3 regions of the Vicingus serpentipes genome follow, and region 1 is predicted to be linked to each of the others. Evidence: riboswitches for the same ligand, from Rfam matches in the RefSeq annotation. Region 1 holds a riboswitch; each other region holds the start of a gene.
What was found. Region 1 has a riboswitch for S-adenosylmethionine ahead of FRY74_RS06390 (hypothetical protein). Riboswitches for the same ligand answer to the same signal wherever they lie in the genome.
Positions count from the first base shown of each region.

Region 2: it holds a riboswitch for S-adenosylmethionine, as region 1 does, so the genes downstream of both, FRY74_RS09110 (homoserine O-acetyltransferase family protein) here and FRY74_RS06390 (hypothetical protein) in region 1, are expected to answer to the same signal.
Region 3: it holds a riboswitch for S-adenosylmethionine, as region 1 does, so the genes downstream of both, FRY74_RS11450 (homocysteine S-methyltransferase family protein) here and FRY74_RS06390 (hypothetical protein) in region 1, are expected to answer to the same signal.

Region 1 covers NZ_VOOS01000002.1:526,658-537,155, forward strand. The annotation lists gene FRY74_RS06335 (hypothetical protein) at 1-148, opposite strand, end outside; gene FRY74_RS06340 (hypothetical protein) at 154-762, opposite strand; gene FRY74_RS06345 (hypothetical protein) at 873-1,535, opposite strand; gene FRY74_RS06350 (hypothetical protein) at 1,538-3,142, opposite strand; gene FRY74_RS06355 (RNA polymerase sigma factor) at 3,148-3,729, opposite strand; gene FRY74_RS06360 (hypothetical protein) at 3,784-4,185, opposite strand; gene FRY74_RS06365 (hypothetical protein) at 4,299-5,021, shown strand; gene FRY74_RS06370 (glycoside hydrolase family 25 protein) at 5,032-5,745, shown strand; gene FRY74_RS06375 (hypothetical protein) at 5,774-7,456, opposite strand; gene FRY74_RS06380 (hypothetical protein) at 7,736-8,029, opposite strand; SAM-I-IV-variant riboswitch at 8,115-8,210, shown strand; gene FRY74_RS06385 (hypothetical protein) at 8,269-8,652, shown strand; SAM-I-IV-variant riboswitch at 8,660-8,753, shown strand; gene FRY74_RS06390 (hypothetical protein) at 8,817-9,200, shown strand; SAM-I-IV-variant riboswitch at 9,211-9,305, shown strand; gene FRY74_RS06395 (hypothetical protein) at 9,366-10,061, shown strand; gene FRY74_RS06400 (hypothetical protein) at 10,085-10,498, shown strand, end outside.
Region 2 covers NZ_VOOS01000004.1:70,169-80,666, forward strand. The annotation lists gene FRY74_RS09065 (O-succinylhomoserine sulfhydrylase) at 1-492, opposite strand, end outside; gene FRY74_RS09070 (OsmC family protein) at 495-905, opposite strand; gene FRY74_RS09075 (YeeE/YedE thiosulfate transporter family protein) at 908-1,321, opposite strand; gene FRY74_RS09080 (YeeE/YedE family protein) at 1,318-1,875, opposite strand; gene FRY74_RS09085 (phosphoadenylyl-sulfate reductase) at 1,881-2,570, opposite strand; gene FRY74_RS09090 (precorrin-2 dehydrogenase/sirohydrochlorin ferrochelatase family protein) at 2,570-3,208, opposite strand; gene cobA (uroporphyrinogen-III C-methyltransferase) at 3,198-3,959, opposite strand; gene FRY74_RS09100 (HEPN domain-containing protein) at 3,961-6,075, opposite strand; gene FRY74_RS09105 (homoserine dehydrogenase) at 6,078-7,295, opposite strand; gene FRY74_RS09110 (homoserine O-acetyltransferase family protein) at 7,282-8,328, opposite strand; SAM riboswitch class I at 8,567-8,690, opposite strand; gene dnaG (DNA primase) at 8,879-10,498, opposite strand, start outside.
Region 3 covers NZ_VOOS01000006.1:6,454-16,951, reverse strand. The annotation lists gene FRY74_RS11485 (BamA/TamA family outer membrane protein) at 1-386, opposite strand, end outside; gene FRY74_RS11480 (CBS domain-containing protein) at 398-1,060, opposite strand; gene FRY74_RS11475 (pyridoxine 5'-phosphate synthase) at 1,131-1,844, shown strand; gene FRY74_RS11470 (protease complex subunit PrcB family protein) at 1,985-2,455, shown strand; gene tsaB (tRNA (adenosine(37)-N6)-threonylcarbamoyltransferase complex dimerization subunit type 1 TsaB) at 2,452-3,129, opposite strand; gene FRY74_RS11460 (OmpA family protein) at 3,126-4,337, opposite strand; gene metH (methionine synthase) at 4,385-7,093, opposite strand; gene FRY74_RS11450 (homocysteine S-methyltransferase family protein) at 7,096-8,085, opposite strand; SAM riboswitch class I at 8,144-8,269, opposite strand; gene asnS (asparagine--tRNA ligase) at 8,465-9,925, opposite strand; gene FRY74_RS11440 (T9SS type A sorting domain-containing protein) at 10,163-10,498, shown strand, end outside.

The DNA.
Region 1 (10,498 bases):
TTATTGGGTGAGAGATGTTTTGATACAAATAGCCATAACTAGGAGATGTTGTAATCTCAACTTTAGGTCGCTCAACATTAAATTCGTATTCCTGAGCACTTAAATTTATGCTTAGAATTATTAATATAGATGCTATATATACTCTCATTAATTTTAGTCTTTAATTCCATGATACATTTTATCTGCTCTAATCATTCCGAAGATATTCACTTTCACTTCTGCATCAGGAGATAGTTCTATTGTAAACTTATCGAAAAAATAGGTGTTTTTACCATCTTTTAATATAACATCTCTTAATTTCTTTGGAATTACATCTCCTTTTACAATATGCTCAATATATTTACCATCTTTTGTGTAAGAAAGCATAAAAGATTTTACCTTATAAGGTTTAATTATTGATCCATATTTCGTCTTTACATTAAATACTTTAGAAAGTAAAGCCTCATTAACACCATCTACTTCTAATTTTTTAATAGGAGTATTACCAATAAAAGGTAAATATTTATCTATTACTTTAAACTTATCTATTTGAACATTTTTATCATTATCACCTGACTTATCAATTAGCCTAAGAAAAACAGAATCTTTTACTAAAGGAGTTAAAATTAAAAATCCATCTTTAAACTCAACTTCTCCCCCATCAAGTATAACTGTATACTTATTTAATTTTTTCTTATCGTATATTTTAATTGGATTGGGCTGTTTATAAAGCAAAAATTCATACTGCGTATCAATAATTTCAACTTTTAATGGCTTTTTCACATTAAACACAAATTCTTTCTTTTCTTGTGTATACACATAAGAAGATAAAATAAGGCTTATTAATATGAAAAAAGATTTTACCATTTATAAACTAAAAAAATAAAAACATCCTAATCATTAGTTATTGTAAATCCTTCATCATTTACAACAGCTAGTACTCCAGGCTCTAATTCTATCATAAATTTAGAAAATGATAGATCTACGTATTCATTTTCAAATACATCCAAACAATGTTTTGGAATTCTACCTCCTTTCACTTTATGCTCTATATATTTACCATCTTTTTCATAAGATATAATAAATGAAATTATTTTATAAATAGATACTTCTGAATTGTATTTAGTTCTGAATGTAAATTCTTCCAGAATTGTGCCTTCTTCAAGTGATACCTCATCTTCAAAAAATGATAAATCACCCATATAAAACGCATACTTATCTACTACTCTAAATTTATCAATTTTTACTGGCTTAAAATCAATACTAAAATTATCTAAAGCCCTTAAATAAACATCTTCTTTTACTTGTGGTGTTAGAATCAAATAACCATCTTCATACTCAACTTCTCCTCCATCTAGCATAAATGTATACTTACTTAAAATTTCTTTATTATTGATTTTAATAGGATTAGGTTGATTAAATAACAAAAATTCATATCTAGTATCTATTATATCATTTGCTTTTGGTTTATTAACCTTAAATACAAACTCTTTCTTTTCTTGGCTATTCGCAAGAAAAGAAAGAGTTAATGATATTATTATTAATACTAATTTCAATTTTACAGATTAAAGATTTGTTCAGAGCTCATTGCTGCAAATTCTTTACTACTTATTAATTCCATTTCAAATACGTAAAATTTTTGATCTGGTTTTAATCGTTTAAATTTTTCGACACTATATATAGCTACATGTTTTCTATCGCTTGTTACTGCCCATATCATGGTTTCTTCATTAGGCGTATACCTTAATCCTTCCTCATAATCTAAGCGATCTATATTTAATACTACATTCTTATTTTTTTGAACTAGAAATATATTTTTAAAGTTTAATTTCTCATCGTTTTCATCTCTAAAATCAGCTTTAACAATAGCTTCAGTTGGCATTTTCTCAGGGCAATCAGAATTCCAAATTCCGAACTGTGAAACCTGAAAGTTTCGCATTATTTTATTCTCTACGATTACTGCTAGTTCTTGAGCCATTTTATTCAATTCAATAATCTTTAACTCATTTAATTTTTTAGATCGCTCCCCTATTCTTTTCGCAGCTTCTCTTTTACGTCTTTTTAATGAGTCTTTCTGAATTTTATAACTGCTTATTAGTCTATTATAATCAGACATTGCTAGCTCCATATTTTCACTTTTTACAACTGGGGTAGTAATAAAGTTAACCTTCGAACTTTTGTTAGCAAAATAAACAACAAACTCATCCTTACCCTCTCCTCTTAAAACATCTACACTTTCCCATAATATATCAGCGTATTTAGGGTCAAATTTCTTGTCTTTATCACTAACCTGAAACTTTAGCCCATTAAATGCTCTTAATTCTGGAAAGTCTTTGTAGTCGACATTTATCGTAAACGAAAACTTATCCTTATTCTGTGCTTTAGGCTTAATTGGTTTTGAATTTTTAAGCTCTTTCAACTCAGCTAAAATCTGCTCTTTCTCTTCTATTTTTTGATCTTCAACTAAATTTAACGAATCTAATTTTTGTCTTATCACCTCTCTTGAGTATCCTATTTCATCTTTTCCTTTAAAATCCCATTCATTGGTTTGAGGGTTTAAGTAATAAAGATTAAAGTTATCGCCAGCTTGCTCTGAAGCTAACGCAACACTAATACTCTTTCCTTCTTTGATGTATATTGGATTATTATTTTGGTACGCTAAAACTTCAAACATTCCTCCACTTTCAAATACATACTCTTCTCCATTTTCATTATAATTCATAGGCATGCCCGACATAAAAATGTCTTTTTGATTTAGCACTTCTCTAAATCTTATTTCAATTTCTCCAACAACTTCGTTACCATTCGAATCAACTAAAATATTTGGTGGTAAAACTATTCGAGTTCCATTATTTGTTGTTAATTGAATTTCTTTATCAGAAAGTATAACTTTATGAGACTCTGCATTTAGTTCTTCTTCTATTGGCGATTCATAAATCATTTCATAAGCTAAATTATTTGGGTTTTCTGTAGAAAAATTAGCTTGAGAATTATAGAGAACTATTGAAGTAACTACCGCAGTAAGAACTCCTCCTCCTAAAAAGTAGGGTGACTTGTAAAATGGGATTTTCATGGCGTAAAATTTATTTAAGACTCCGTTGAAATTTTTAAATTTCATGGCTTCTTCTGGGGTTAATTTGTCTTTGATATTTATATTTTTCATGACTATTATTTTTTAATAATATCTTTTAGTTTGGCAATAGCTCTGTGTGTTTTTACACGAGCATTAGTTTCTTTAATTTTTAATATATCTGCTATTTCACTAAATGATCTATCTTCAAAAAAACGTAACTCAATTAATTCAAGATCTTCAGCGTTTAATTCTGTTAATGCATTTATTATTTTTTTAGTTTTATTTTCTTTTTCTTCAATTAAAGAATTGTCTTCATCAGCAGAATCCATTAAGTAATTCAACTCATCTAAGCTCACTGATAAACATTGATTTTTTTGATTTTTTCTGAAATAATCAACTACTTCATTTCTTGCTATTTGAAACAACCAGCTACCAAATGGAAACCCTTTCGATTTATATTGCTTAATTCTTTTTAATGCTTTAGCAAAAATTAGAGAGGTAATTTCATCGGCCTCATTAGTATCATATACACGCTTGTATACATAGTTAAATATTTGCAAGAAATACTTATCGTATAATGGAGCAAATTCTCTTGGATCTTTTTGAGATTTTAAAACAACCTCATCATCTCTTAAGATGTCCTTATCTGTTTGATGGTATGTTAACTTTTCACTCATGTAGTTGCTTTAAATTGTTTTCCTTTATTAACATAACGATCTATTAATAATTCGTTACAAACTTTTTAATTTATCCGTAAAAATTCCTGAACTCATGTTACATATAAATATATCTTCAATCAAATTGTTCTCTTTATTAATTATATAAGAAAACTCAGGTTTACTCCTATTTCCAAAAAACTGAAGATTTGCTTTTCCATACTTACATCCCATACATTTTCCTGGTTTAATTGTGGTTTGGAGTACTCCTTTAAGTTTAACATCTTCAAACGTATTCTTTAAAGATTGTAAAAATCTATACTTATCTAAATCTTGAAAATATTGATTCTCGTTAATAAGAGGTTCAAAAAGTGAAGCATCTAAATTTATGCAAGCATCAATAAAAGCTTCTTCAATAATATTATCATGTATACCTTCTAGTTCTTGATTTACTTTTAGTTTTATTAAAGTCTCCATATAGATTAACTGTTTTATTTCATTAATAATAACTTCAAAATATATAATGTGTTACATATTTTGTAACAAATAATTTTTTGTACGTTATAACAATGTACTAAACTATAATAATTATGCTTGAAACTGTTAATGAATTTGATTTAAAAGGCAATGTAAAAAGTTGTTCCGTTAACACATATCAGTATAATAGTAATGGTGTTTTAGAAACAGATGTATACCATAAATATTTTGTAAAATTTGACACTAACAACCAACTTATAGCCTACATAGATTCTGATAGAGATATAGTTTGTGATTGGAATTATTATACAAATGCTATTGGATTAAAAGAATATACTTCCAATAAAGACTTTATTCGAGTTTTACACCTTGATGCTGAAACGAATGATTTTCGTTTTGAAACAACTCATCAATTTAACAAGCAAGGATTTTTAGTTCTATCTTCTGTTGTAAATTACAACGGCGATTTAACAATGTATACAAGATATTACTATGATGATTTTAATAGGTTAATTAGAGTAGTTGAAACTCGAGTGGAAGATTATGAAATTGATAAAATTTATAAAGAAGAACTTTATGAATACAACTTAGATGATGACTTAATTAGCAAAAAAACAATGTATATAAATCATCCTGAATATACTACAACAGAAATGTATACGCTTGATAATAATAAAAATGTAGTTTCAACAATCAAAAAAGATGTTTACAAGGTTGTTTTAAGTGAACTAAAATTCGACTACATATTTGACCAATATGGAAATTGGATTAAACAAAGTGTATACAGAAATAACAAAAAAGTAAGTTTTACTAAACGAAACATACAATATCATTAAATTTAACTACATGAATAATCTAAAAACATACCTGTATACACTATTAACCACATTTATTATTATTGGTAGTGTTGCTTTATATTACTACATTGATAAAAAAGATATACCATATATAAACTCTAAATATACTTTTGGCATTGATGTTTCACATTATCAAGGACACATAGAATGGAGTAAGGTGAAAAATTCGAAACACAATATAAAGTTTGTATTTATTCGATCTTCAATGGGAGTTGACGGAAAAGATAAAAAATATAACTACAACTGGATAAATGCAGAGAAAAATGGTTTTACTAAAGGTGCCTATCATTATTTTAGACCAAATGAAGATGCACAAAAACAATTTGAAAATTTTAAAAACATTGTTAAACTAAAAAAAGGAAACCTTGCTCCTGTTTTAGATGTAGAAGAAATTGGGAGATTATCAAAAAAAGAGCTCCAAAAAAACGTTTTATTATGGCTAAAAGCAGCTGAAAATCATTATAAAATAAAACCTATTTTGTATACAGGTAGAAAGTTTTATACTGATTATTTAAAAGACTTAAATCAAAGCCATAACTTCCCTATTTGGATAGCTTCTTATTCTAATAAAGATAGCCTAAAAGATGTAAAATGGGATTTTCATCAGTTCACTGATAAAGTTAGAATTGATGGTATTAAAACTAAGGTTGATGGAAATGATTTTAATGGTAGACTAGAAAGTTTATTAGATTTTTCTTTATAGAATAATAACAATAAACCATAATAAAAATTCACTTTAATTGTTTGATTATCTTACTAACCCAATTTAATCGCTTAGTTTCATTGTGTTCTTCTCTAGGCCATGGATGATAATATTGATAATCCTCTTTTTTATCACCTAATATTTTTCTAGCTGTAGGAACCAATACTTTATCATAAACTGATTCTTTTATTCTTAATAAATCTTTATTCGTTCCCCATCCTATTAAAATTGGTGCTTTATCCGACAATTGTTCAAATATTTTATCCAATTCTCTTCTTCTTTCATCTTTAAAAATAGACTCTTGTAAATTCTCTAACTTAATTTTACTTCCATCTACATATCTTGCAATTACATCTTTAGAGTTGGCATCACAAATATCAAATAGATTAATTACAATGGCCTTCCTCCAATTTTGATGAAGCATTAATCTAGAAATTTGATATTGTGTAACATCAGGTTCACACTCTACAAAGTCGTTCTTGACTTCGTCTAAAAATGCTCTCTCATCATAATCAATACTTCCCAATGCTTTACTCCCTCCTGGATTTATCATTACCACCAACAAATCAGCAGCAACATCAAAACCGGCATCATTGCCTTTAATTATTAATTGATCTCTATAGTTTACTCCATTTGATTTATAATAAGATCCTGAATAATTGAATTTCTTATTTAATACATCTGTACCTAATAAACTTGCCAGGTATTCTGTTTTAATATCCATTTCATTACCAATATCAACCTTTAGTTGTTTGATTAAAATCGAAGGAGTTCCATATTTATGTTTGTACTTATAATAAACCGTGTCTTTATTTAATAAGTCTAAATGATCATACTCTCCTTGCTCAACTAATGGAACAGCTAATTTAGGATGTTGTCGATTAAAATAAGTATATAGCCAACTTGTTTCAAAACGACCTTCTAAAATTTGATGTTTTTCTGTAGCTCCAGCCTCATCTTTGAAATACTTAACCGCAAAATAATCTTTATTTCGATACTTAAAGTTGATATAAACTCTCCCCCATACTAAACCAATTTGTTCTGTTAACCCTGCACTTTCATATACAACTTCACTCTTCTTTATTAAAGACTCTAAGTTCTCATTACTTTTTTTTAAGGCAGCGTTTTCAAGAGCTAATTCATCATTTTTTTTTTTAACTTCTTCTATATCATTATTAAGCTGATGAGTAACCTCATCTTTATTAAGCAATAGTTTACTATATTCTTCTTCGGTTAATTGAGCTTTAGTTTTAGTTGGGATTTTGTTTTTATCAAACTTTAAACCTTTTAAATTGGGAGTACCTGTGTCTCTTAGATACCATACCCAATAATCATGAGTCCATTCCAACATAAAACATGCTTCCTCCTTAGTGATTTCAATTTCTTCAATAAATTCTCCAGGGTGTGAGGCATCATTACCTAAATTATAACAATTCCATAATTTTTTAATAATCCTATCTGGACAAACTTTTTTAAATGGGTCTTGATGAAGTAAAGACGCACCACTATAAGGCCTAGCCTTATTTTTGTAATTTTCTTTTTCTGGAAATTCAATTTCTTTATCATTGTAAACCTGATATAAAAATGCCTCCAACACTTTACGTAAAAGAGAACCTGTTAAAGAAGAGTCTATAGGTACAAGATCTTCTGCTGTTTTTAATCGTTTATAATAAGGTGTTCCTACTAAAAATTCAAAATTCGATTCAACCATATTTAATTTAAAAAATTCTAATTTAAAGCTTTTTCTACTTAATCTAAAGTTTCTTGAACAAGCCACTCTAATCTTTTTTGCATAATACTTTTAATATTGATAAGCTAATCTTCATTTTCAGGTTTAAGTTGGACTATTTCTATTAAGATACTATTCCATATACCCAGTACGGTTTCATCCCTTCTTCTTTGCTAATTCGCAACCTCATCTTTCTTAAATTATCATATAGTTCTTTCTCTTTATCATTAAACTGATAATTGGTAGATTTTTGAATAAATACTAAAACTTCAAACGCTCCTGCTTAGTTTTTATTAGTGACAACTTAATCTCATCCATATTCTTTAAATCTTTAGTAATAGGTTTTTGATTAAGTTTTATAAACTCTTTTATTACAAAACTTTTTAGTCCTTGCTTATCTTTGAGAAGATTCTTCAGCTCAAAATCTTTATCGTCTCCATTAACAATAATTAAATTAAAAAGATCTTCCGTCAAAGCTATTTCAACCGACTCATTTAAAATAGGATTGTACTTTTTGATAAGAGATTTTATTTTCGACTGCTCTTTCTTATTCATTAAATAAATTTAAGAAATTAGATGAATAAATTATTTTTTTTCTCCTACTTGTAACAAATTTTATATAACCGCGTTATAATAACAAACAATGTATCTTGAATCTCTTTTTAAGAGATACCAACCGAGCAAAAAAGCAACGGTGGTTTAGTATACGGGCAGTCTGTCAAAAACAATTAACCTCAGCTGCCAAAATATTAAAAAAGATACATTGAATTATTAACCTTTTAAATTAATGTATCATGAATCAAATTGAATTAAACAGAATTAATGAATCTCATATAATGAGAGTTGATAAGCTATACAGAATGCATGGAGGCTTATCTTCAAGATTAATTAGCTATCAAAACCAAACAATGTTTTTAGAAATAATCATTTCTAATCGTTGGAGAAAAGATAATTTGACCACAGCTAATCAAATTGCAAAATGTTGGAAAGAATACAATAATCAATTAGCCAACTCAAGCTTCTTTAATGTCAAGATAAAAAGAACAGAAGGAGAAACTGGTTTTGTGATGGGACTTAAAGAAAAGCAAAGTAAAACTGACTTAAAGAAAAAAATTGAAAATTTGGTTAGAGGAGAAAAGAATACCATTTTAATTGAAACTATTAAAGGTACCCTTTAATCAAAACCACAAGCATCAAGAATCTCATTATGAGATACCCTCCGAGCAAAAAAGCCACGGTGGTTTAGTATGCGGGCAGTCTGTCAAAAACAATTAACCTCAGCTGTCAAAATACAATTCTTAGATGCATAAGTAAATTATTTATTAACTAAAACTTATGTACAATGAAAACAGAAACTAAAATTCCTAAAGATGTATCCATAAGAGTAGATTATAACTATCTAGTTATTGATGGTAAAAAGTTATTTGATAAACTCGGGTATAAAACTACTGCGTTTTTTAAAGGACTTAATCTCCATTCTCATGACAGTCTGATCTACTTTTTAGACATGGGACATTATGGAATCTCACAACTTCACGATAGGCTAATTGATTTTGGATTAGTATTAAACAAAGATTTCATCATCGATTCTGCTCATTCTTTTTATGGCGTTGAAAGAATACAACACCTTCAGCCAAAAGTAAGAGAAATAAACTTTGAAGTAGATTGGCTTAAAGGAGCTCAAACTGAAAATGGAACATTCTTATGGAGAACTAATAGAAATTAAAAAAACAATTATCATGTATCTTGAATCTCTTTTTAAGAGATACCAACCGAGCAGAAAAGCAACGGTGGTTCAGAATACGGACAACAGTCAAAAAAACAGACTTCACCTCCTAAAACAAATCAAGTTACATGAGTTAAATTATTTACCAATCTAAACTTATGTATTATGAGCATTTACCCAAGCACTAAACAAATTTTATTTCTTGAACTTGAATATCATTATATTCTTGATGCCGTTCTATGTTATTATCAAGTAAAAGATAATCGACTAATCATTAGTATTAACGATAATAGAGAGGAGGCTGAAGAAATAAAAGATTATGAAGTTACCCTCAGCTATCCACAAATAAGAATCTTCCTACATTATCTTAAAATTAAGTCCCTTCCAACTATTAAAGTAATTCTTCACGACATTGTTAGGTTAATCTTTCAAGAATATAAACCAATGTTTGGTTATGGAAGGTATGGCCGAAGTAATGTATTTACTGAAATTGAATTTGACCTAATCGTAAAAGAAATTCTCGAAATACCTGAGAAAAATAAGAAAGCAGCTTTAAACAACATTACTCCATTTATCACATTTCTTGAAGAAAGTAATTTAAATCCTATACCTACAGGCTATACAGAAAAAAGCTGGGTAGCAAAATGTCCTCTATCAAACGGAAAGCACTTTATAATGGTAACTACTACTGATGACGAATGGGGTTGTGGATATTGTAGGAAAAAAGGCAGTCAGAAAGATTTAGAATTATGGATAGAAGAAATTAGAATAGAACGTGAAGAAAAAGAAAGGCAATCACAAATTGACAAAAAAATTAACCAAGATAATACTAGTCAAACAAATGATCGATGGCCATATTAATTAACCACTAAAACCCAAATATTATGAAAACTACAAACTTGATTATTATAGCTATTTTATTTTCATTAGATAGCTTCTCTCAATATCAAAAACCATTTCCTAAAGAAATAGATGAAATGTTAATTTCTTATGGATTCGATATTAATACAATTCAAACTCTAGACTTTGTTGAAGAATTTGATTTAACAGAAGGACAAATCTTTAAGATGTATGATAACGAAACATTTCTATCAATTGAAGACACTTTAAATAAAGAATTTCAAATATGGGATGTGTTAAGAAAGAATTGGGAATTAACTATTGATAACGACTTACTCGTATTAAAAAGAAAAAAATTGAAAGGTTACACAGAAATAGAACCTCTAACTATGAAAATAAATACTGCAGTAAAAGCAGTGTTTTCTAATGGAGATATTGAATACGAATACCGAGCAAAC
Region 2 (10,498 bases), on a different contig from region 1:
CCATTCTAAATCAATAATATCTACTCCTGGATTGGTTGGTGTTTCTATAAAAACCAATTTAGTATTTTCCTGAACTGCATAACTCCAATTTTCGGTATCATTAATATCTACATAAGTAAATGTAATTCCCCATTTGGGTAAAATTTTGGTTAAAATAGTGTGTGAAGAACCAAAAATAGAACGACAGGCCAACACATGATCACCTTGTTTTAATAAAGCTCCAAAAGTGGTAAACACAGCTGCCATACCAGTAGCTGTAGCCCAACCAGCTTCAGCACCTTCTAATGCACAAATTTTTTGTATTAATTCCGTTGTATTTGGGTTTGAAAATCGACTGTAAATATTGCCCTCAACCTCATCAGAAAACATTGCGCGCATTTGTTCAGCATCATCAAATACAAAACTTGAAGTTAAATGTAATGGTGTCGAATGTTCGTTAAATTGTGAACGATCACTCTGAGTTCTTACGGCTAAGGTTTCAAAATTTTTCATAGTTACTTTATTGTGTATGTTGCTGTAATTTCTATCTCTTTATTTAAACTTAATGCTACTGAACAGTATTTTGTTAAGGTTAAATCAATTGCTTTTTCAACTTTATCAGCATCTAGACTTCCTGTTAAAACAAAATGAACATTGATACTCTTAAAAGCTTTGGATGGTGTTTCATCTCTTGTAGCTGAAACTTCAACCTGATAATCGTCTAGTACCTGTCGTTGTTTTTTTAATATTAAACCTAAATCTATGCTTGCACAACCTCCTAAACCCATTAATACCAATTCCATTGGTCGAGCTCCTTTTCCTTCTCCTCCAATCGCGGGATTCGCGTCAATGTTTACGATAATTTTATCTTCATTTTTAGCTTCATAATGAAAAGCTTGATTGACTCTTTTTAAATTTACTTTCATAACTAGTGTGGTAATTTTTGTTTTAATAACCCATAACTAAATGTTCCAAGTACAGCAAAGATAATTGGTATTATCATTACAAAATTACCCGCACCTAAATGAACAAATAATGGAGCTGTACATGCTCCGATAATTGACCAGCCTAGACCAAAAATAATTCCACCAAATAAATTAGCTTTAAACTGCAACGGTTTTCTTAAAGTGTCAATCGTTGAATTGTTAAACGATTTTAGGTTTAATTTTTTAATAATGATTACCGAAATTATTCCTACTAAAATTGCAGATGCTATAACTCCAAACATATGAAAAGATTGGAAATGAAACATCTCAACAATACGATACCACGAAACAGCTTCAGATTTGATTAAGATAAATCCAAAATAAAAGCCAAGAATTACAAATTTTAAATTTTTCATAAAATATTATCTAATATTAAAAAAGTACCAATTATTCCGCCAATAAAAAACCCAATTACTGCAATTAAAGAACTTAAACTTAACAACGATAAGCCTGTAATGGCATGTCCTGAAGTACAACCGCCAGCATACCTAGAACCAAACCCAATTAGAAAACCTCCTAAAGCAATAACTAATCCTGTAAGAGAAAATAGATTGGACCAATTAAAAATAGCTTTTGGGAGTATTCCGTTTACTTCTATATTTTTGGATCCAAAATATAATATTCCAGTATCACTTAGTTCTCCTTGCTCTACTAAAATAACCTGAAACAAAATAAACCCAGAAATTATAACGCCTAATACAAAAAGAAAATTCCAGAAATAACTCCTTACACTATAAGTAAAATATTCATTTTTACTTACTCTTGATAAAGTACAGAAATGCTTAAATATTGATGAAACACCAAACTTTTTATTATCTATAATTAGTAACATAGGTACTATTAGTCCCAATAATGGGCCAGAAATATACCAAGGCCAAGGTTGTTTAAGTATGTTTATTATCTCTTCCATATTTTTTACAAGTGTAATCCACACTCCGTTTTAGGGTTATTATTCCATCTTCCATCTCTTTCTTTTCCGGGAACAGTACAGTGTTTACAACCAATAGAAGAATATCCTTTAGATACCAAAGGATGGAAAGGTAACTTATTTGTTTTAATATACTTTTCTCTGTCTTTTTTTGAGACATCTAATAATGGGTAAAATTTTAATATTCCTCCACGGTCTTCAAAAATATCTAAGCTTGCTCTATGATCGCTTTGCCATTCCATTAACCCAGAAACCCATACAGTAAAATTCTCTTTTATTAAAGTTAAAGGCTCTACTTTATTTATTGAACAACAAAGATTAGGGTCTTTTTTCCATGTTTCATCTTTAGTTGTAAAATCATGTTTCCATTTTTCTGCACCAATACTTTCTACATTTAAGGCATAAAGCTTTGTCAATTCTTCTTTATATTGTAATGTATCATCAAAATGATATCCCGTATCGATAAAATATATTTTTTGTGCTGAATTTACTTTAGAAAAAACACGCAATAAAAAAGCAGAAGTGGCTGCAAAAGAAGATGTTAACATTATTTCCGTCGCATCAAAATCTTTATACAATTCTTCTATTCTTTCTTCCACAGAAAGTAAGTTATACTTTTTGTTTAGCTTTTTTATTTCTTCTGCTGAAATCTGTCTTTTTATATTACTCACACTCATTAGTTTAAATATATTTTGAAATCTTTTTTTACCAATGTTAATTCATCAACAATTTTTGAATTACTATTAAGGGCAATAGTTACATTATTTAAATTTTCAATTTTATGATGTAAATCAGCCTTTATTTTTTTTCGAATTGAGTTTAATAATTTAGTAGAAAATTCTACTTCATCAGGAATCACATCTTCAAAATACATTCTCATTTTTTTAGCCAAAGTTGGTGATTGTCCATTTGTAGAAATACCCAATTTCAAAGCTCCTTTTGTAACTATACTCCCCAAATAAAAATCACATAATTCGGGGTCGTCAGCAACGTTTGTTAAAATATCAAGACGTTCAGCATCTTGTTTAATTTTAACATTTAACGCTCTATCATCAGTAGCTACAATTAACAAATTAATTCCTTCAATATCTGTTTTGTGATATTCTTTTTCAATCAATACAACGTTACTATAAAAATGAGATAACTCAATAATTTTATAATGAAACTCTTTAGATACAACAGTAATATTTGCTTGAGGACTACTTTTTAATATGTAGGTTAATTTTTCTAATCCAACCTCTCCTGCTCCAATAATTAAAACATCTATTTTGTCCAGTTTTAAAAAAATAGGGTACAATGTATTTTTAGTTTCCATAATAATTCAAATTTGAGATTTCATTAATCAATACTTCTTGCTTTAAAGCCACTACTTCACCAATAATAATAATTGCTGGCGACTGAATGTTTTCTTCAATTTTTAATCTTTCAATTGTATTTAACGTACCATAAATTGCCTTTTCAGATTTTAATGTTCCGTTCTGTATAATAGCAATCGGTACATTCCCTTTATTTTGTTTTTTATAAAGATTAACAATTTGTGTTAACTTGTTTACACCCATCAAGATAACTACCGTTGAGTTAGTTTGAACAGCTAATTTTATATCTTCTGAAAGTACTCCATTTTTATTAGTAGCTGTTAACACCCAAAAACTCTGACTTGCTCCTCGATGAGTTACAGGTATTTTCTGAGAAGCAGGAACTGCCACTGAACTTGAAATACCAGGAATTACATTTACTTCTATCCCAAAAGATTCAACATATTGCAATTCTTCATAACCTCTTCCAAAAATAAATGGATCTCCTCCTTTTAATCTAACCACTTTGCCATAGTTAAAAGCATGATCTATGATTAGTTTATTAATTTCATCTTGTCCAAAGCTATGTTTACCCACTCTTTTACCAACGCACATTAGTTTTGCAGAAGATTTAGCATGTTTTAAAACTGCTTTATTAATTAATGCATCATACAGAATTGCATCTGCATTTTTTATCGCATTAATTGCTTTTAGTGTTAAAAGCTCTGGATCTCCTGGCCCTGCTCCTACTAATGTTACTTTTGATTTCATTTTAATTTTTCAGTTCTGATTCTAGTCTATACTCTTCAATATTTTTAAGTATCGATTTAGCATCTGTTAAATATTTTAAAGCAAATTCTGCTGTTGGTTTATTCCCTTTAATTTGATAAACCAACTCCGAAAATGTAGTTTCTAATTTTAGTGCTTGTTTTGTTCCAAATTGTTCTTCAAATTGCGCTATAATTCCTGCTTGGGTATTCGTTTTAATTCCATCGGCAACTAACAAAGCTTTTGCTGAATTGATTAAAGACGTGTAAGAATGATAAATACTATCTGCCCATTGTTCATCATTTAAGGCTTCTTGAGCATAAGTCAATTTTTCTTTACTCTCTACTAAAATAGTACTTACTAAATCCAACACAACGCCAGCACACTCACCAACTCCAATTGCTTTAACATAAGCTTTATCGTATCCCCAATCAATAAATTCATCTTCTTTTAGGTTTGATGTATCTGATAAAGGTTTTAATAATTCGTAAAAATATTTTTGGCCTTGTCTATCATAATACGTTAAAAAAGATTCTTCTTCAATAATGTTATCTTCATAATCATCCAACAGCAACCTTAAAGCGTTTGGACCTCGTTTACTTGGAATTTTAATCACTTTATCAGCAAATCTTCCTTTTCCGTCTCCTAGAATTCCTCCACCCAACAAAACTTGTAAAGCAGGAGCAACTAATTCACCAGATTTGATTGACATTCCTTGAAACCCAATATGAGCAATGGTATGTTGCCCACAAGCGTTCATACAACCACTAATTTTTATTGTAATCTCTTTATTTTTTGCATATTCAGGGTATTCCTCTTTAAGCACTTTTGTTAATTCAGATGCTATTCCTGTGCTGCTAGCAATACCTAAATTACAAGTGTCTGTTCCCGGACAAGCTGTAATGTCATGCGTAGAATTATAACCAATTTCAGTAAACCCTAATTGCTTTAATTCGACATAGAAAAAAGGCAATAATTCTTCTTTTACATGTCTTATTAAAATATCTTGTCGTAATGTTAACCTTAACTCATTTCCAGCATAATCACGAATTAAATCTGCTAACTTTCTAGCTTTATCCGTATAAAAATCTCCTAATGGAACTTTTATTCCAATAGCATACAACCCTTCTTGCTTTTGTTTAATTACGTTTACTTTTTTCCATTTTTCGTATGCTTTTTCATCCTCAATTTTTACTTTAAAAATTGTAGGACTTGGAATTTCTACTGGCACATCATAAGCGGATGTATCAATTGGGTAAGTTAGATAAGATAAGGCCTTCTGTTCTTCCTCAATCAGCTCTCTTAGCCTATCTAATCCAACATCTCTAACTAAAAATTTAAATCGTGCTTTATTCCTATTTGCCCTTTCACCATATCGATCAAAAACTCTTAACACACTTTCTATAAATGGTATTATTTGCTCTACGGCTAAAAATTCATAAGCTACGTCTGCTAATCGAGGTTGAGAACCTAATCCTCCTGCAATTAACACCTTAAAACCTCGAATAATTACTCCATTTTCAATTTTGGTTTTTGCTATAAAACCTAAATCATGCATATAACTTAATGCCGTATCTTCATCACTTCCTGAAAAAGAAAGCTTAAACTTTCTGCCCATATCTTGCCCAACTGGATTTCTTAAAAAGAATTTAAACGCAGCATCAGCATATGGCGAAACATCAAAAGGTTCCTTAGGGTCAATTCCTGCAGTTTCAGATGCCGTTATATTTCTTACCGTATTTCCACAAGCCTCTCTTAAGGTAATATCACTTTTTTCTAGTTCTGCCCATAACTGTGGTGTTCTATCTAAACTCACATAATGAATCTGAATATCTTGTCGAGTTGTAATGTGCAACCTTCCTCGCGAATATTCATCCGAAACATCAGCTATTTTATGTAATTGCTCAGAAGTAACTTTGCCAAAAGGTATTTTAATTCTAACCATTTGAACTCCAAACTGACGTTGCCCATATACTCCACGAGCTAATCGTAAGCTTCTAAAGCCTTCTTCATTGATCTTACCTTCTTTAAAAAGACGAATTCTTCTTTCTAAATCAATAATATCTTTCTCAACAACTGAATTATTTAAATCTTCTAATTCTGTTCTAAAACTTTTCATTGTTAAGCATATTGTAACGCATAAGCGAATTCATATTTTTTATTTAACTGCTTTAAAGCTTCATCTGTAAGTGCTATAAGAGATAATTTTTCATCCAATAACTCTTCTTGAATTTTAATTAAGTCAGCAATACTCACTTTAGCATACCCTTCTGATTTGTTGATAATTACAACCTCTTCAATATATTTTTCAAACTGGGTTATTTTATCAGAATAAACCCAAATAAATTCTTGAGTTTCGTACTTAATTCGCTTTCCTGACAAAATTTTATCATACTTGTATTTATAGTTTTCTGGTGCTTTATAGTCGCTATAAATTACTTGCCCTGTTGGCAAACTACCCGCTCCTTTGCCAATTAACGTTTGTTTTCCTATACTTTCTGAAACAACTTCTACAGCATTAAACTCATTGTCAACATTATAAAAAACGCTATCGTTAGTTATAAAAGTTGGTAATACTGATAACCATAGTTTATTGTTGTTCGATTTTACCGAAGCAATTAATTTAATTTTTAAATTATTTTCTCGAGCAAATGCGATATCACTGTCAGTAATATTTTGAATCCCAATTTTTAACACTTTAGATGGAGAAATAAATTTTCCAAAAGCATGAGTAGTTAAAATCAGCAACTTATACAAGGCATCACTTCCACTAACATCAGAAGTTGGATCAGCTTCTGCAAAACCTAACTTTTGTGCTTTCGCTAATGATTCTTGATAAGAAACATTATCCTTAAATATTTGTGTTAGAATATAGTTTGTAGACCCATTAAATATCCCTTGAATTTGAGTTACAGTATCTAAACTGTAATAATCATTTAAGGTTCTAATAATTGGAATACTTCCACAAACAGCTCCTTCATACAAAAATCTTCCTTTACTTTTATTTTCTAGTTCAAGTAATTTTTCTAGATTGTTAGCTATCATTTTTTTGTTTGCAGAAACTACATTTTTACCAGCTTTTAAAGCTTTAGTAACTATATCAAATGCTTCTTTATCATCACTAATTAATTCAACTACAGTTTCAACAGATTTATCATTAATAACTTCATCTGCCTCCGTAATAAATTTAGCTTTTACTTCATCTCTTTCTTTATTGTTGTTTTTTATAACAATTTTAGGCAACAGCTTTTCTTCTTTATTTTCTTCTAAGTAGCTGTAAAATCCTTGACCTACAACTCCAAAGCCAATTAATCCTATATTTTTATTAAGCGTACTCATATCGTTTAGTTTTTAATTTTTGTGTTAAATAAAATTTTTCAAATAATTCTTTTAGTTGGTCTGTTTCTATTAAAAATCCATCATGACCATATAATGAATCTATTACTTCCAATTCAGCATCTTTAATGCTATCTGCTATTAAAATTGACTCAGAAACTGGAAACAATAAATCAGAATTTACAGCTACAACTAATGTGTTTGCTTTAACTTGATTTAATGCTTTAGTAATGCTTCCTCTGCCTCTACCCACATCATGACTATCCATCACCTTACTTAAGGTCCAGTAAGAAAAAGCATTAAAGCGATTAACTAATTTTTCACCTTGATAATTTTGGTAAGACGAAGCTTTATAACAATCAATTCCCTCTCTATTGTCCTCTTGAGTTGCTCGATAAGTATTGTAATTACGATAGCTTAATAATGCAATAGAACGAGCTGCTTTCAACCCTTTTAAACCCGCATCATCGCTGTAAGAATACCAACTTCTATCAGCTTTAATTGCTAAACGTTGACTTTCGTTAAAAGCAATTCCCCAAGGAGAATGCTTTGCATTAGTAGCTATTAAAATTAAATTCTCTATTAAAGATGGATTTATAATGCTCCATTCTAACGCTTGTTGCCCGCCTAATGAACCGCCTAAAAGAGTTTGAATTTTTTTAATCTGTAAATAATCTTTCAACAGCTCAAATCCATTTACAATATCTCGAATAGTAAGTTGAGGAAAGCTATGGTAATATTTATTTCCATTATCAGGATTAATTGACAAAGGTCCTGTAGATCCATAAGCCGACCCCAAAACATTTGCGCAAACAATAAAATAGTTTTCAGGATTATAAAATTTGCCTTTACCAACTAATCCATTCCACCACTCTTCAGGATTTGAATTAGCTGTTAAAGCATGTGTTATCCATATCACATTATCGCCTGTTGAGTTTAACTTACCTATAGTAGTATAAGCAATCTCTATCTTTTGTAGCGATTCTCCAGATTCTAATCCGAATATTTTGTTGTATTTATAAGTTTGTAGTAACATTTTAAAAAATAAAAAATGAGATTTTAAGATATAGTTGTCTCCTTTGTTTTGGAGAAACATTACCTAAGTTTTCGAGAAAATAATTGAATAACTAAATGGTAATGTTAATGACTGAAACAACAGCACATAAATGGCACTACACAATTATGATGAGCCCTTAAAGGCAAATTAGAAACACAACTTACTTGTAGTAAGTTTTTTGTCTTAATTGATGAATAATTCGTTTTCATTTTGCAATTTTTTATATGTTCCGCAACATCGCGGATAGGATTTGGCACCGGTTTTCCAATTCTTTTTACAGAACTTTTAGTTGGTTGCCAGAAGGTCAAAGAGCCTATTCTCTCGCTTCTTCTTTATAAACAATTACAATTCACTGGGTGAGTGGTAACTGAAAATCAATGCAAATATAAAGAACAATGTTTTATAATTCAAAATTTAATTCTGTATTTTTATTATAAAAACCAAAATTCAATACATTATTTTGAAATGATAAATTAAAAGGCACAATAAAGTTGTTTTATAAATAAACAACAAAAGAAAAATTATGATATTACTTTAAAATAATTCGACCTAGTTTTTCAGACAATTGGCGCTGCACACCTTTTAGGTGCTTATATTCAGTCATTAGCCTAATTTGTTCTATATCGTTCTTTTCTATTTTAAGTTGTGAACCGATCTCTTCAAGTAAATATTCTACCTTCGTGGCTTTAAAGGCGAAAACACTATTAAATATTGCCATTTTAACCTGGCTTTCTTCAGTTTTAACAAAAATGCCGTGGTTTTTCCAATTTTCACTCACTTCATATTTGTTTGATAGAACATCAATCGCTAATCTACTTATATCTTGATTTAAATTATTGATAAAATCTTGGTGTGTTGGAATTCGTTCTTCATTTACCATCTCAACATAATGATTAAAAGCTTCTTGTAGTATTGGGTTGTCAAACGTTAATCCGTCACCATTAATATTAGACAGAATATAAACTGCAGCTGTTACTTCTTGTTGTTGAATTTCTTCATTTTCACCCAACACATCTACTGTAATTATTTCGGCTCCATAAGAAATTAATAACCTTATAATTTCATGCTCCCAATGTGCTACCTTACTTGAAATACTTGAGCTTTTTTCTTCTTGTGGTTCGTAAAAGTCTTCAATTGGTGGTGGACCATCATCAAAATGTTGCTGTTGAGGCTTTGAAGCTTTACCCCGTAAAATTTTATTTGTTTCGTTAATTAATGCCTGCTCACCTATATCAAGCAGCGAACTACATTCTTGCGTATAAATAGAACGTTTAATTTGATCAGGGATTATTGCAATACTAGCAACAATTTCTTTAATTAATTCAGCTTTTTTAATGGGGTCATTTCCAACTTCTTCTAATAAAACCGAAGTTTTAAAACGAATAAAATCTTGAGCATGCTCTTTAATATATGCTATTAACTCATTTGAAGAATGATTTTTAGCATAAGAATCCGGGTCTTCACCATCAGGAAAAAGAACAACCCTCACATTCATCCCTTCTTGCAAAATCATATCAATACCTCTAAAGGAAGCTTTTAATCCAGCTGCATCTCCATCATAAAGAATTGTAATGTTTTCGGTAAAACGTTTAATTAATCGTATTTGCCCCTCCGTTAAAGAAGTTCCTGAAGAAGAAACTACATTTTCAACACCTGATTGATGTAAAGAAATAACGTCAGTATAACCCTCTACCAAGTAGCAATTATCTTGCTGTATAATTTCCTTTTTGGCAAAATAAATACCATAAAGCACCTTGCTTTTATGGTATATTTCTGATTCTGGTGAGTTTAAATATTTGGCAGCTTTTGCCTCAGTTTTTAAAATACGACCTCCAAATCCTAAAACCCTTCCTGAAAGGTTATGAATAGGAAACATTACTCGTCCTTTAAAACGATCGAATTTCTTCTCTTCTTTAACTATTGTTAAACCTGATTTTTCAAGAAATTCAATACTATGACCATTCTTTAAAGCCTCATCTGTAAAAGCACTCCATTCATCTGGGCTGTACCCCAACTCAAACTTTTCAATAATATCTTCTCTAAATCCTCGCTCTTTAAAATAGCTCAATCCAATTGCCTTTCCGGCTTGGGAATTGTGCATTTGGTCTTTAAAATATTTTGAAGCATAATTAGAAACAACAAACAAACT
Region 3 (10,498 bases), on a different contig from region 1:
TTATCAATCCACCAGGTATTAAAGTTAGTTTCTTGAATTTCGAAAATAGGAAGTGGCCACCAATACCAGCGTTCTTCAACTGTGATGTAAAATGATAAAAACGTATCATGAAAATAAGCAGTTTCAATCGTAACGAAGTTGAATAAAGAAGTAATAAAAAGATTACTCCTAGTTCGCTCTATTATTTCCGTTAAATTTTCAGGATTAATAGTATCCCCAACACTAAAGGGTAATTCTCTTAATATAATATGCTCTTTGGTTGTTTTGTTCCCAATAATTTTTATTTCGGAAACAATATTTAAGGCAGGTAAATTTTCTTGAGCAATACTTATATGGCAAGCAAAAACAAGTAAGACAAAAATAATTTTCCTGTAAAACGAACTCAAGACTAAGATTTTTAAGGATTTAAAAATCTCATGAACTCATCATATCTATTTTTTAAATCTTCGTGATATTCACTTTCGTTATAAGAAGCCGTAACAGTATAGCTAAATCTATCAAAAGTGTGAAGTATTCGTGTAATATCAGTTTTATTAATCTTTAAAGTAACCTCCATTTTAGTCGATTCTTTATGTGAAGTAATAAAAGAAGCCAATATTTTAGCATCATCAGATTCTACAATTTTAGCGATTTCAGCCAATGAATAATCTTTAATATTTAACTCCAAAGTTATTATACTTCCTGCATTATCTATCGAAACTGTTTGCGCAAAAAATTCAATAATTGCTTTAATAGTAATTAAACCTAAAAATTCATCATCACTATTTAAAACGGGTAATACATCAACATCATTTTCTACCAACTGAGAAATAGCTTCAAACAAATGTTGATGCTGATAAATAAAAGGTTTTCTAAAATTAAGATTGTAAGTACTTATCTTATCTTCTAAGTTATTTCTGTCCAACACATCCGACTCTTCTATAATACCAACATATTTTCTATCATGAATTACTGGCAAATCTTTCACCTTAAATTCTTCCATCCATTCTAATGTCTTTTCTCCACTATCTGAAAGTTTTAATGGAGGTATGTCAAATGATATTAATTCTGATGCAGTCATATTTTTTATTCAATAAGTTTTACCTTTGTTTGTAAAACGTACAATCTTACTCAAAAGTACAAATTATACTATGACAAAATTAAGTGTAAACATTAATAAAATAGCAACTATAAGAAATGCGAGGGGAGGAAACCTTCCTAATCTAGTTCAAGTTGCTAAAGATTGTGAAAAATTTGGCGCTCAAGGAATTACTATTCATCCTAGACCAGACGAAAGGCATATTCGATATCAAGATGTTTATGACTTAAAAAAAGTAGTAACCACTGAGTTTAATATTGAGGGGTTCCCTAACACTCAATTTATTAATTTGGTGTTAGAAAACAAACCAGAACAAGTAACTCTTGTGCCAGACCCTCCAGGAGTTTTAACATCTAATGCTGGTTGGGATACACTTAAGCAAAAAGACTTTTTAAAAGAAGTGATTAAAGAATTTAAACAGAACAACATTAGAACTTCAATTTTTGTTGATACGCAACTAGTTAATATTGAAAATGCAATTGAAACTGGAACTGATAGAATTGAATTTTACACAGGTCCTTATGCCGAAGATTTTCCAAAAAATAATGAGATAGCTATTGCTGAGTATGTTAAAGCAGCTGACTTAGCAAATAGTTTAGGTCTTGAAATTAATGCTGGCCATGATTTAAATCTGGAGAATCTAAATTACTTTAAAAACAATATTATTAACCTTAAAGAAGTTTCAATTGGACATGCTTTAATTTGTGATGCATTGTATTTTGGGTTAGAAGAAACCATAAAAAAATACTTATCTTGTTTGAAATAATTTTTTAAATATGAAAACCTTAACCAAACTGGCATTGATTTTGTTTTTAATTGGACTAATCACATCTTGCTCATCTCCAAGAAAGTGCGGAAACAAAAAAGGAATAAGAACGCCTATGGGTGTAATGTAATAAATTAACTATGAAATATTTGACTATAATTTTATCCATAATACTTTTTTCGTGTGCAAACACTAAAAACACAACTTCTAACATCATAGAAATTCCTTTTAAAAGTATTGAAAAGAGTACTAATGGTGGTTTCGAAAATCCAACAACAAAAGTAATTACAAGCCAAGCTGGCTTTGAAGATATCTGGCAAAAAATATGGAGTAGAACTTCTGACACTCCTCAAATTCCAAAAATTGATTTCGCTAAAAACCAATTACTTTTAGTTGCAATAGGAGCAAAAAACAATGGTGGTTATGGATTAGAAATAGAAAAAATTACTGAAACAAAAAATGAAATTATTGTAAATTATTTTGAAACTAAAGCTGGTGAAAAATGTTTAACTACCCAAGCTATTGTTTTCCCTTTTGAGTTAATTGAAATTAAAAAATCAATAAAAAAAATAAACTTTAACAGTTCTGAAAAAACTATTGATTGCAATTAGAGTAATTTCTTAGGCGTTGTAGCTATAAAATCTTTTAAATAAAAAGGCTCGAAGTAAGCTACATCTTCAAATTCTTTTCTTTTAAATTTTTCAAACGCTAATTCGTTAACAAATTTTGCCGAAGGATGAACCCCTTGAACAAAAATAGCATTTGGATGATTTCCAAATGTTGCCTTACATTTTTCTGCTCCATCTCCAAAGAAAACAATCTTACCATGTTCTAATTCTTTTTTATAAGAATTTTCATCGATTATTTTAGCTTCAATAGCTGAAACCTCATCATTATTAGCTGTATAAAGAGCAGTATAAACCTCCATTCTCCGAGCATCTATCATTGGGCAAAAAAGTGAATTTTGATGATTTTGGCTCTTAGCCATAGCTTTTAGAGTATCAACACTGATTAAAGGTATATCTAGAGCAATGCAAAACCCTTTGGCAGCAGAAACTCCAATTCGCAAACCGGTGTAAGAACCAGGTCCTTTACTAACTGCTATTGCGTCAATATCTTTCAATTCTTTACCAGCTTGTTTACAAACTTCAGCTACAAATAAATTTAAATTTTCAGCATGAGAATATTCTCCCCCAACTTCTTTAAGAGCTAATAAACCATTGCCATCGCTCAATGCAACACTACACATTTTTGTAGCTGTTTCAATTCCTAATATTATACTCATTTTGAAATAATTTTTACTTCTACTCTTCTGTTTGCTGAATGCTCTTCCTCTTTCATAGGATAAGGAAAAAGCATTTGTGAATTTCCATAACCAATATATTGAATTCGATTACTATCAATACCATTTTCAACCAAATAATCTTTTACTGCCAATGCTCTAGCAAATGACAACTTTTTAAAAGCACTTGTATTAGGTTTTTCAGGACCATTTACATGCCCCTCTATCTCTATTTTAATTGTTGAGTTTTGCTCTAAAAATTTTAATAATGAATTCAAAGAGCCTTCTGCAGTTGGTAAAAAATCTGCCCGCTCACCATAAAACTGAATGTTTTTTAAGTTTACTTTTTTTCCTTCCTCTATAGGTTCTAAATAAATAATTTCTCTATCGCTCCCTTTTGTTTTGGATAATTTATAATCAAACGAAGAAAGCATAAAGTCTTTTGCGTATGCAATCACGTTGACTTCATAGTTTTGCTTAGTTACTTCAGTTTCATAAATTGTTAAATTAGACAGCTCTATAGCATCATTTCTTAACCCATTGATGCTTACGTTGGCAGGAATTTTTTCTTTTGTTAATTTATTTTTTATTTCGAGTGTAAACTTTTTTCTGTTAAGATCTGGTTTTGATTCAATTATTACCTCTTCTGGTTTAGTTATTTTTTCTTTTTGAGGAAGATGCAGAACTAACTGATGTGTTGCGTTTGCTTTTTTTGGATTATTAACTACCAACACAAACTCATCACCTTCTTGCACATTAACGAACTTGCTAAAATTATCGTTCAACCCTGCAGCACTATATTCTTGAGTTGATGTTAATGACAAACCTGTTACTGCACTTCTGGATAAGTTACTTCTAATAGGTTTAATTTTATTGGAATCTATTCTTTTGCAGAACATACTTTTATATTCATACAATAAAAAATCCCAATCATCTTGTTTATTTTGCGCTATAATTTCAAATGTAAACTTTCCGTTTGCTGGCATTTTTATTAAATACCATATTGAATTTGCTTCTTCTTCAAACCCTAGTTTATTTTCTAAATCATTACCTGAAAATTCTTTCTTATTACCAAAACCAGTAACATTTTTAGCTACATAAATAGTATCTGTTAATTCTAATAAATTATCGCAATCTGCATTTTGGCTTTTTACTTGAATAGAAAGTAAAAAGAAAAACGTTGAAATTATTATAACTATTTTTTGAATCATTGGCACAAAGATAAATTTTATCTTCTTATGCTAAAATTGTGCCTCAATCAATAATTCAAACTAGCACTAACCCATTTTTCAGCTTCTTCAAAAGAAAAATCGCTAGCATTAGCATAAGCTTGTACTTGGTCTTTTTCTATCTTACCAACTCCAAAATATTTAGCTTCTTCGTTACCAAAATACATTCCGCTTACTGCAGCAGTTGGGTACATTGCCAAACTTTCTGTTAACGTTACACCCGTTAATTCTTCTGCATTTAAAATTTTAAACAACTCCGTTTTCAATGTATGATTTGGGCAAGCCGGATAACCTGGCGCTGGTCGTATTCCTTTATAACTTTCATTTATTAAATCTTCGTTACTAAGGTTTTCATTATTTGCATACCCCCAATATTCTTTACGCACTTTTTGGTGCATCAACTCTGCAAAAGCTTCTGCTAATCTATCAGCCAAAGCTTTTATCATTATCGAATTATAATCATCGTGGTCAGCTTCAAAACGTGCAATGTGCTCTTCAATTCCATGTCCGGTTGTAACTACAAAACCACCAATATAATCGATTTTTCCAGTTTCTTTTGGTGCAATAAAATCAGCTAGGCTAATATTTACAGCCTCTTTAGCTTTTTTGCCTTGCTGTCTTAATTGATGTAGTTGAGTTATTTTATTTCCATTTTCATACACTTCAATGGTATCGTCGTTAATTGTATTTGCTTCCCAAATTCCGATTACTGCTTTAGCAGTTAGCCAATTTTCGTCGATTATTTGTTTCAGCATTTTTTGCGCATCGTTAAATACTTTTGTTGCTTCAACACCTACTACTTCATCAGTTAAAATGTTTGGGTATTTTCCTGCTAATTCCCATGTTCTAAAGAAAGGAGTCCAATCGATGTATTCAGAAATTTCTTCTAAACTATAATTCTCAAACTGTTTTGTTCCTAATAGTTGTGGCTTAACAATTTTACTTGTATTCCAATCAATTTTATATTTGTTAGCTCTTGCTTCAACTAACGAAAGCATTTCTTTCCTAACCTGTTTATTATTATAATGTGTTCTTACGGTTTCGTATTCAGCTTTAATCGCTTTAACATATTCAGTTTTTTTGTCGCTTAACAAACTATCTGCTACAGTTACAGAACGAGAAGCATCCAATACATAAACTGCTTGTCCTTTTGTATAATGCTCTTCAATTTTTACAGCAGTATGCACTTTAGAAGTAGTTGCTCCTCCAATTAATAATGGGATTGTAAATCCTTCTCGCTCCATTTCTTTGGCTACATTAACCATTTCATCTAACGAAGGCGTAATTAAACCAGAAAGTCCAATTAAATCAACATTTTGTTCTTTAGCTACTTGTAAAATTTTCTCGCAAGGAACCATTACACCCAAATCTATTACCTCATAATTATTGCAGCCTAAAACTACTCCAACAATGTTTTTACCAATATCATGAACATCGCCTTTTACTGTTGCTAACAAAACTTTACCAGCATTAGAACCTTCTTCTTTAGAAGCTTCTATGTATGGGAGTAGATGAGCAACGGCTTTTTTCATTACTCTAGCAGACTTTACAACTTGTGGTAAAAACATTTTTCCTGAACCAAACAAATCTCCAACCACTCCCATTCCATTCATCAAGTATTCTTCAATAACTTGCAACGGTCTATCAACAATCAAACGAGCTTCTTCAGCATCTTCTTCAATAAAATCAGCATTTCCTTTTACCAACCCATGTGTAATTCTTTCTTGTAAAGAACCTTCACGCCATTCTAAATCTAACTTTTGTTCTTTAACTGTTCCTTTTACATTATCGGCATAATCCAACAAACGTTCGGTTGCATCATCAGTTCTATCCAATAATACATCTTCTACTTTGTCTAATAACTCTTTCGGAATATCACTGTAAACCTCTAACATTTCTGGATTTACTATCCCCATATCCATTCCTTCCTTTATAGCATGATACAAAAATGCAGAATGCATTGCTTCACGAACGGTGTTATTCCCTCTGAATGAAAAAGAAGCATTACTTACACCTCCACTAACGTGAGCTCCAGGTAAATTTTCTCTAATCCAACGAGTAGCCAAAAAGAAATCTAATGCATTTCTTCGGTGTTCTTCCATTCCTGTTGCTACTGGAAAAATATTAGGATCAAATATGATATCTTGAGGAGGGAAGTCTACTTTATCCACTAAAATTCGATATGATTTTTCACAAATTTCTATCCTTCTTTCATAACTATCTGCTTGTCCTTGCTCATCAAAAGCCATTACAATAACAGCAGCACCATATCTTAAAATAGTTTTTGCTTGCTCAATAAATTGTGTTTCTCCTTCTTTTAAGCTAATTGAATTTACTACACATTTTCCTTGTGCATTTTTTAACCCAGCTTCAATAATTTCCCATTTACTGGAATCAATCATAATTGGTACTCGACAAATATCAGGTTCGGCAGCTACTAACTTTAAAAAGTTAACCATCGCTTCTTTTCCATCTATCAAACCATCGTCCATATTAATATCGATGATTTGAGCCCCACCCTCTACTTGTTGACGAGCGATACTTAATGCTTCTTCAAATTGCTTCTCGTTAATTAATCTTAAAAACTTCTTTGACCCGGCAACATTTGTACGCTCACCAATATTGATAAAATTAACTTCTGGAGTAACAATTAATGGTTCTAAACCGCTTAGTTTTAGGTAAGGTAAGTTTGTCCATTTGTATTTGTAATCTCCTTTGTAGTCTGGATGTAAACTCATGCTTAATTATTTTTTGGAGAATAAGTTGAAGCTAAATCGGCAATTGCTTTAATGTGTGCAGGTGTTGTTCCGCAGCAACCACCAACTATATTAACCAACCCTTCATCTAAAAAGACTTTAATTTGTTTTGCCATAAATTCTGGTGATTCATCATAAGCTCCCATTTCATTTGGTAAGCCTGCATTTGGATGAGCACTAACTAAACTATCAGATTTTTCTCTAATAGTTTTTAAATATGGTCTTAATGCTTCTGCACCTAAAGCACAATTTAAACCAATAGTCATTGGTTTAGCATGTTCTACAGATATAACAAAAGCTTCTGTATTTTGACCTGAAAGGGTTCGACCACTAGCATCAGTAATTGTTCCTGATATCATTATTGGTAAATCAGTTCCTTTTTCTTCTTGAATTTCATTAATTGCAAACAACGCTGCTTTTGCGTTTAAGGTATCAGTAATAGTTTCTACCAATAATAAATCTGCGCCACCATCAATTAATCCACTTGCCTGTTCTTTAAAAGCATCCACCAACTCATCAAAACTAATGTTTCTAAATCCTGGGTCATTTACATCTGGAGACATAGATGCAAGCTTAGTAGTAGGTCCCATTGAACCTGCAACAAATCGAGGTTTATTAGGCTCTTTTGCTGTAAACTCGTTTGCTACTTCTTTTGCTAGCTTAGCTGATTGATAATTAATATCGTAAACCGCTGAAGCTAATTCGTAATCATCTTGAGCAACCCATGTCGCTCCAAAAGAATTCGTTTCAGCTATATCAGCACCAGCTGCATAATATTCGGCATGGATACTTTTAATTATATCTGGTCTAGTAATAGAAAGTAAATCATTATTTCCTTTTAAAGAACAAGAATGATCTTTAAATCTTTCACCACGAAAATCTTCTTCAGTTAGTTGATGCCTTTGAATCATTGTTCCCATAGCACCATCCAACACCAAAATTCTTTCTTTTAATATTTCTCTAATATTTGCCATAAAACAAAAAAACCCTTCTATTATTTTAAATAAGCAGAAGGGTTATAATATATTTCTCTACTTATCTTTTTCCGAATAAACGGAATAGGATTTAGCACCGGTTTTCCAATTTCGAATATTCGAAACTTATAGTTGGTTGCCAAAGCTTCACAGGGCCTAATCCCTCCACTTTTCTTGATAAGCACGGAGTCCGTGCAGACAATTTTTCTTTAAAAGAACAAAGCACAAAAGTATTTACACTTTTATCAATTTCCTAATTAAATTCGGAAATTATCAACAGAATTGACTTTTATCCAAATTATATTCTTTCTTAACAAAACAAAACACCTTTAAAATTATAAAACTTTAAAGGTGCTATTATATATTTTTTATTTTTCTATTAAAATTCTGCGTTCTTTGGTGTTCTTGGAAAGGGAATTACATCTCTAATATTAGTCATTCCAGTTACAAATAACATTAAACGTTCAAATCCTAAACCAAAACCAGCATGAGGAACTGTTCCAAATTTACGAGTATCTAAATACCACCAAACATGATCTTCAGGTATATTAAAGTCAGCTATTTTTTGTTTTAGCACATCTAATCTTTCCTCTCTTTGCGACCCACCGACAATTTCTCCAATTCCAGGAAATAAAATATCCATTGCACTTACTGTTGTTCCAACTTCCATTCCTGGTTTAGCTTCTGGCAATTCATCATCCTGACGCATATAAAATGCCTTAATGTTTGCTGGATAATTAGTTAAGATTACAGGCTTTTTAAATTCTTTTTCTACCAAATACCTTTCATGCTCTGATTGTAAATCAGCTCCCCAACCTTCAATTTTATATTGAAATTTTCCTTTTTTATTTGGTTTACAGTTCCTTAAAATATCAATCGCTTCAGTATAAGTTAAACGAACAAAATCATTATCAACTACCATTTTTAATTTCTCAATCAATTCCATTGATTGTTGGTCTTGCGGCTTTCCTTTTTCTTCTTCAATTAAACGACTACTTAAAAAATCTAAATCTTCTTTACAATTATCTAAAGCATATTGTACACAGTATTTTAACATTTCTTCTGCCAAATCCATATTGTCATTTAAATCATTAAATGCAACTTCAGGTTCAATCATCCAAAATTCAGCTAAATGACGCGTAGTGTTTGAATTTTCAGCTCTAAAAGTTGGTCCAAAAGTATAAACCTGACCTAGTGCTAAAGCAGCTAATTCAGCCTCAAGCTGACCAGAAACAGTAAGATTAGCTTCTTTTCCAAAAAAATCTTGCTTTGTATCTATATTTCCTTCATCTGTTTTCGGAACATTATTTAAATCTAACGTAGTTACTCTAAACATTTCTCCTGCACCTTCAGCATCTGAGCCCGTAATTATTGGAGTATGCACATTATAAAACCCTTTATCGTTAAAGAATTTATGTACTGCAAAAATCATATTATGACGAATTCTAGAAACTGCACTAAACGTATTCGTTCTAAAACGTAAATGAGCATTTTCTCTTAAAAATTCAAGTGAATGTTTTTTTGGTTGTAGAGGATATTCATCAGGATGAGCATCACCAATAACATCAAATGACTTTACAACAATTTCTATATCTTGACCTTTACCTTGCGACTCAACCACTTCTCCTACTATAGATATAGCAGATCCCGTTGTTATTCTTTTTAATTGACTTTCATCTTCTTTTTCAAAATCAACAACTGCTTGAATATTATTTATAGTAGACCCGTCATTAAGAGCAATAAAACGGTTACTTCTAAACGTTCTTACCCAGCCTTTTACCAATACTTCTTCACCAATTTTTGCCGAGGCAAACAAGTCACTAATTTTAATTCTCTTCATTTTATCAATAAAATAATTTTACGGCGAAATTAATTTTTTTACGTTAAGATTATAAATAATTTTGATTTAAGCTTTTATCTTTTTAATTTTAAACCAATTAATTGCGCTATTAATTATTTAACAATATCGACTAATTAAGTTTTATTACTGATAAAACTTGAAAAAAATTTTTAATATTTTAAATAAAGCTTTAATATTGCACACTAAACTAAACCTATAATAGTTATTTTTATAGCAATGAAACAAATTTTAACCACACTACTTGTAGCTCTATTCGCATTTCAAGTTAATGCAGGAGTAATAGTTCTTGAAGGTCATTACCAAGGTAAAAACCTTTATGTACAAAACCCATTTGCAGGAAGCGGCGTTGGTTTCTGTACTTTTGAAGTAACCATAAACGGTGAAGTAACTACTGATGAAGTTAACTCTAGTGCTTTTGAAATTGACTTTGCAAATTTCCAATTAAAAGTTGGTGATCCTGTAATTGTTAAAATCAAACATAAAGATGATTGTAAGCCAAAAGTTTTAAATCCAGAGGTTTTAAAACCAAAAAGTACTTTCGAAATTGTTTCT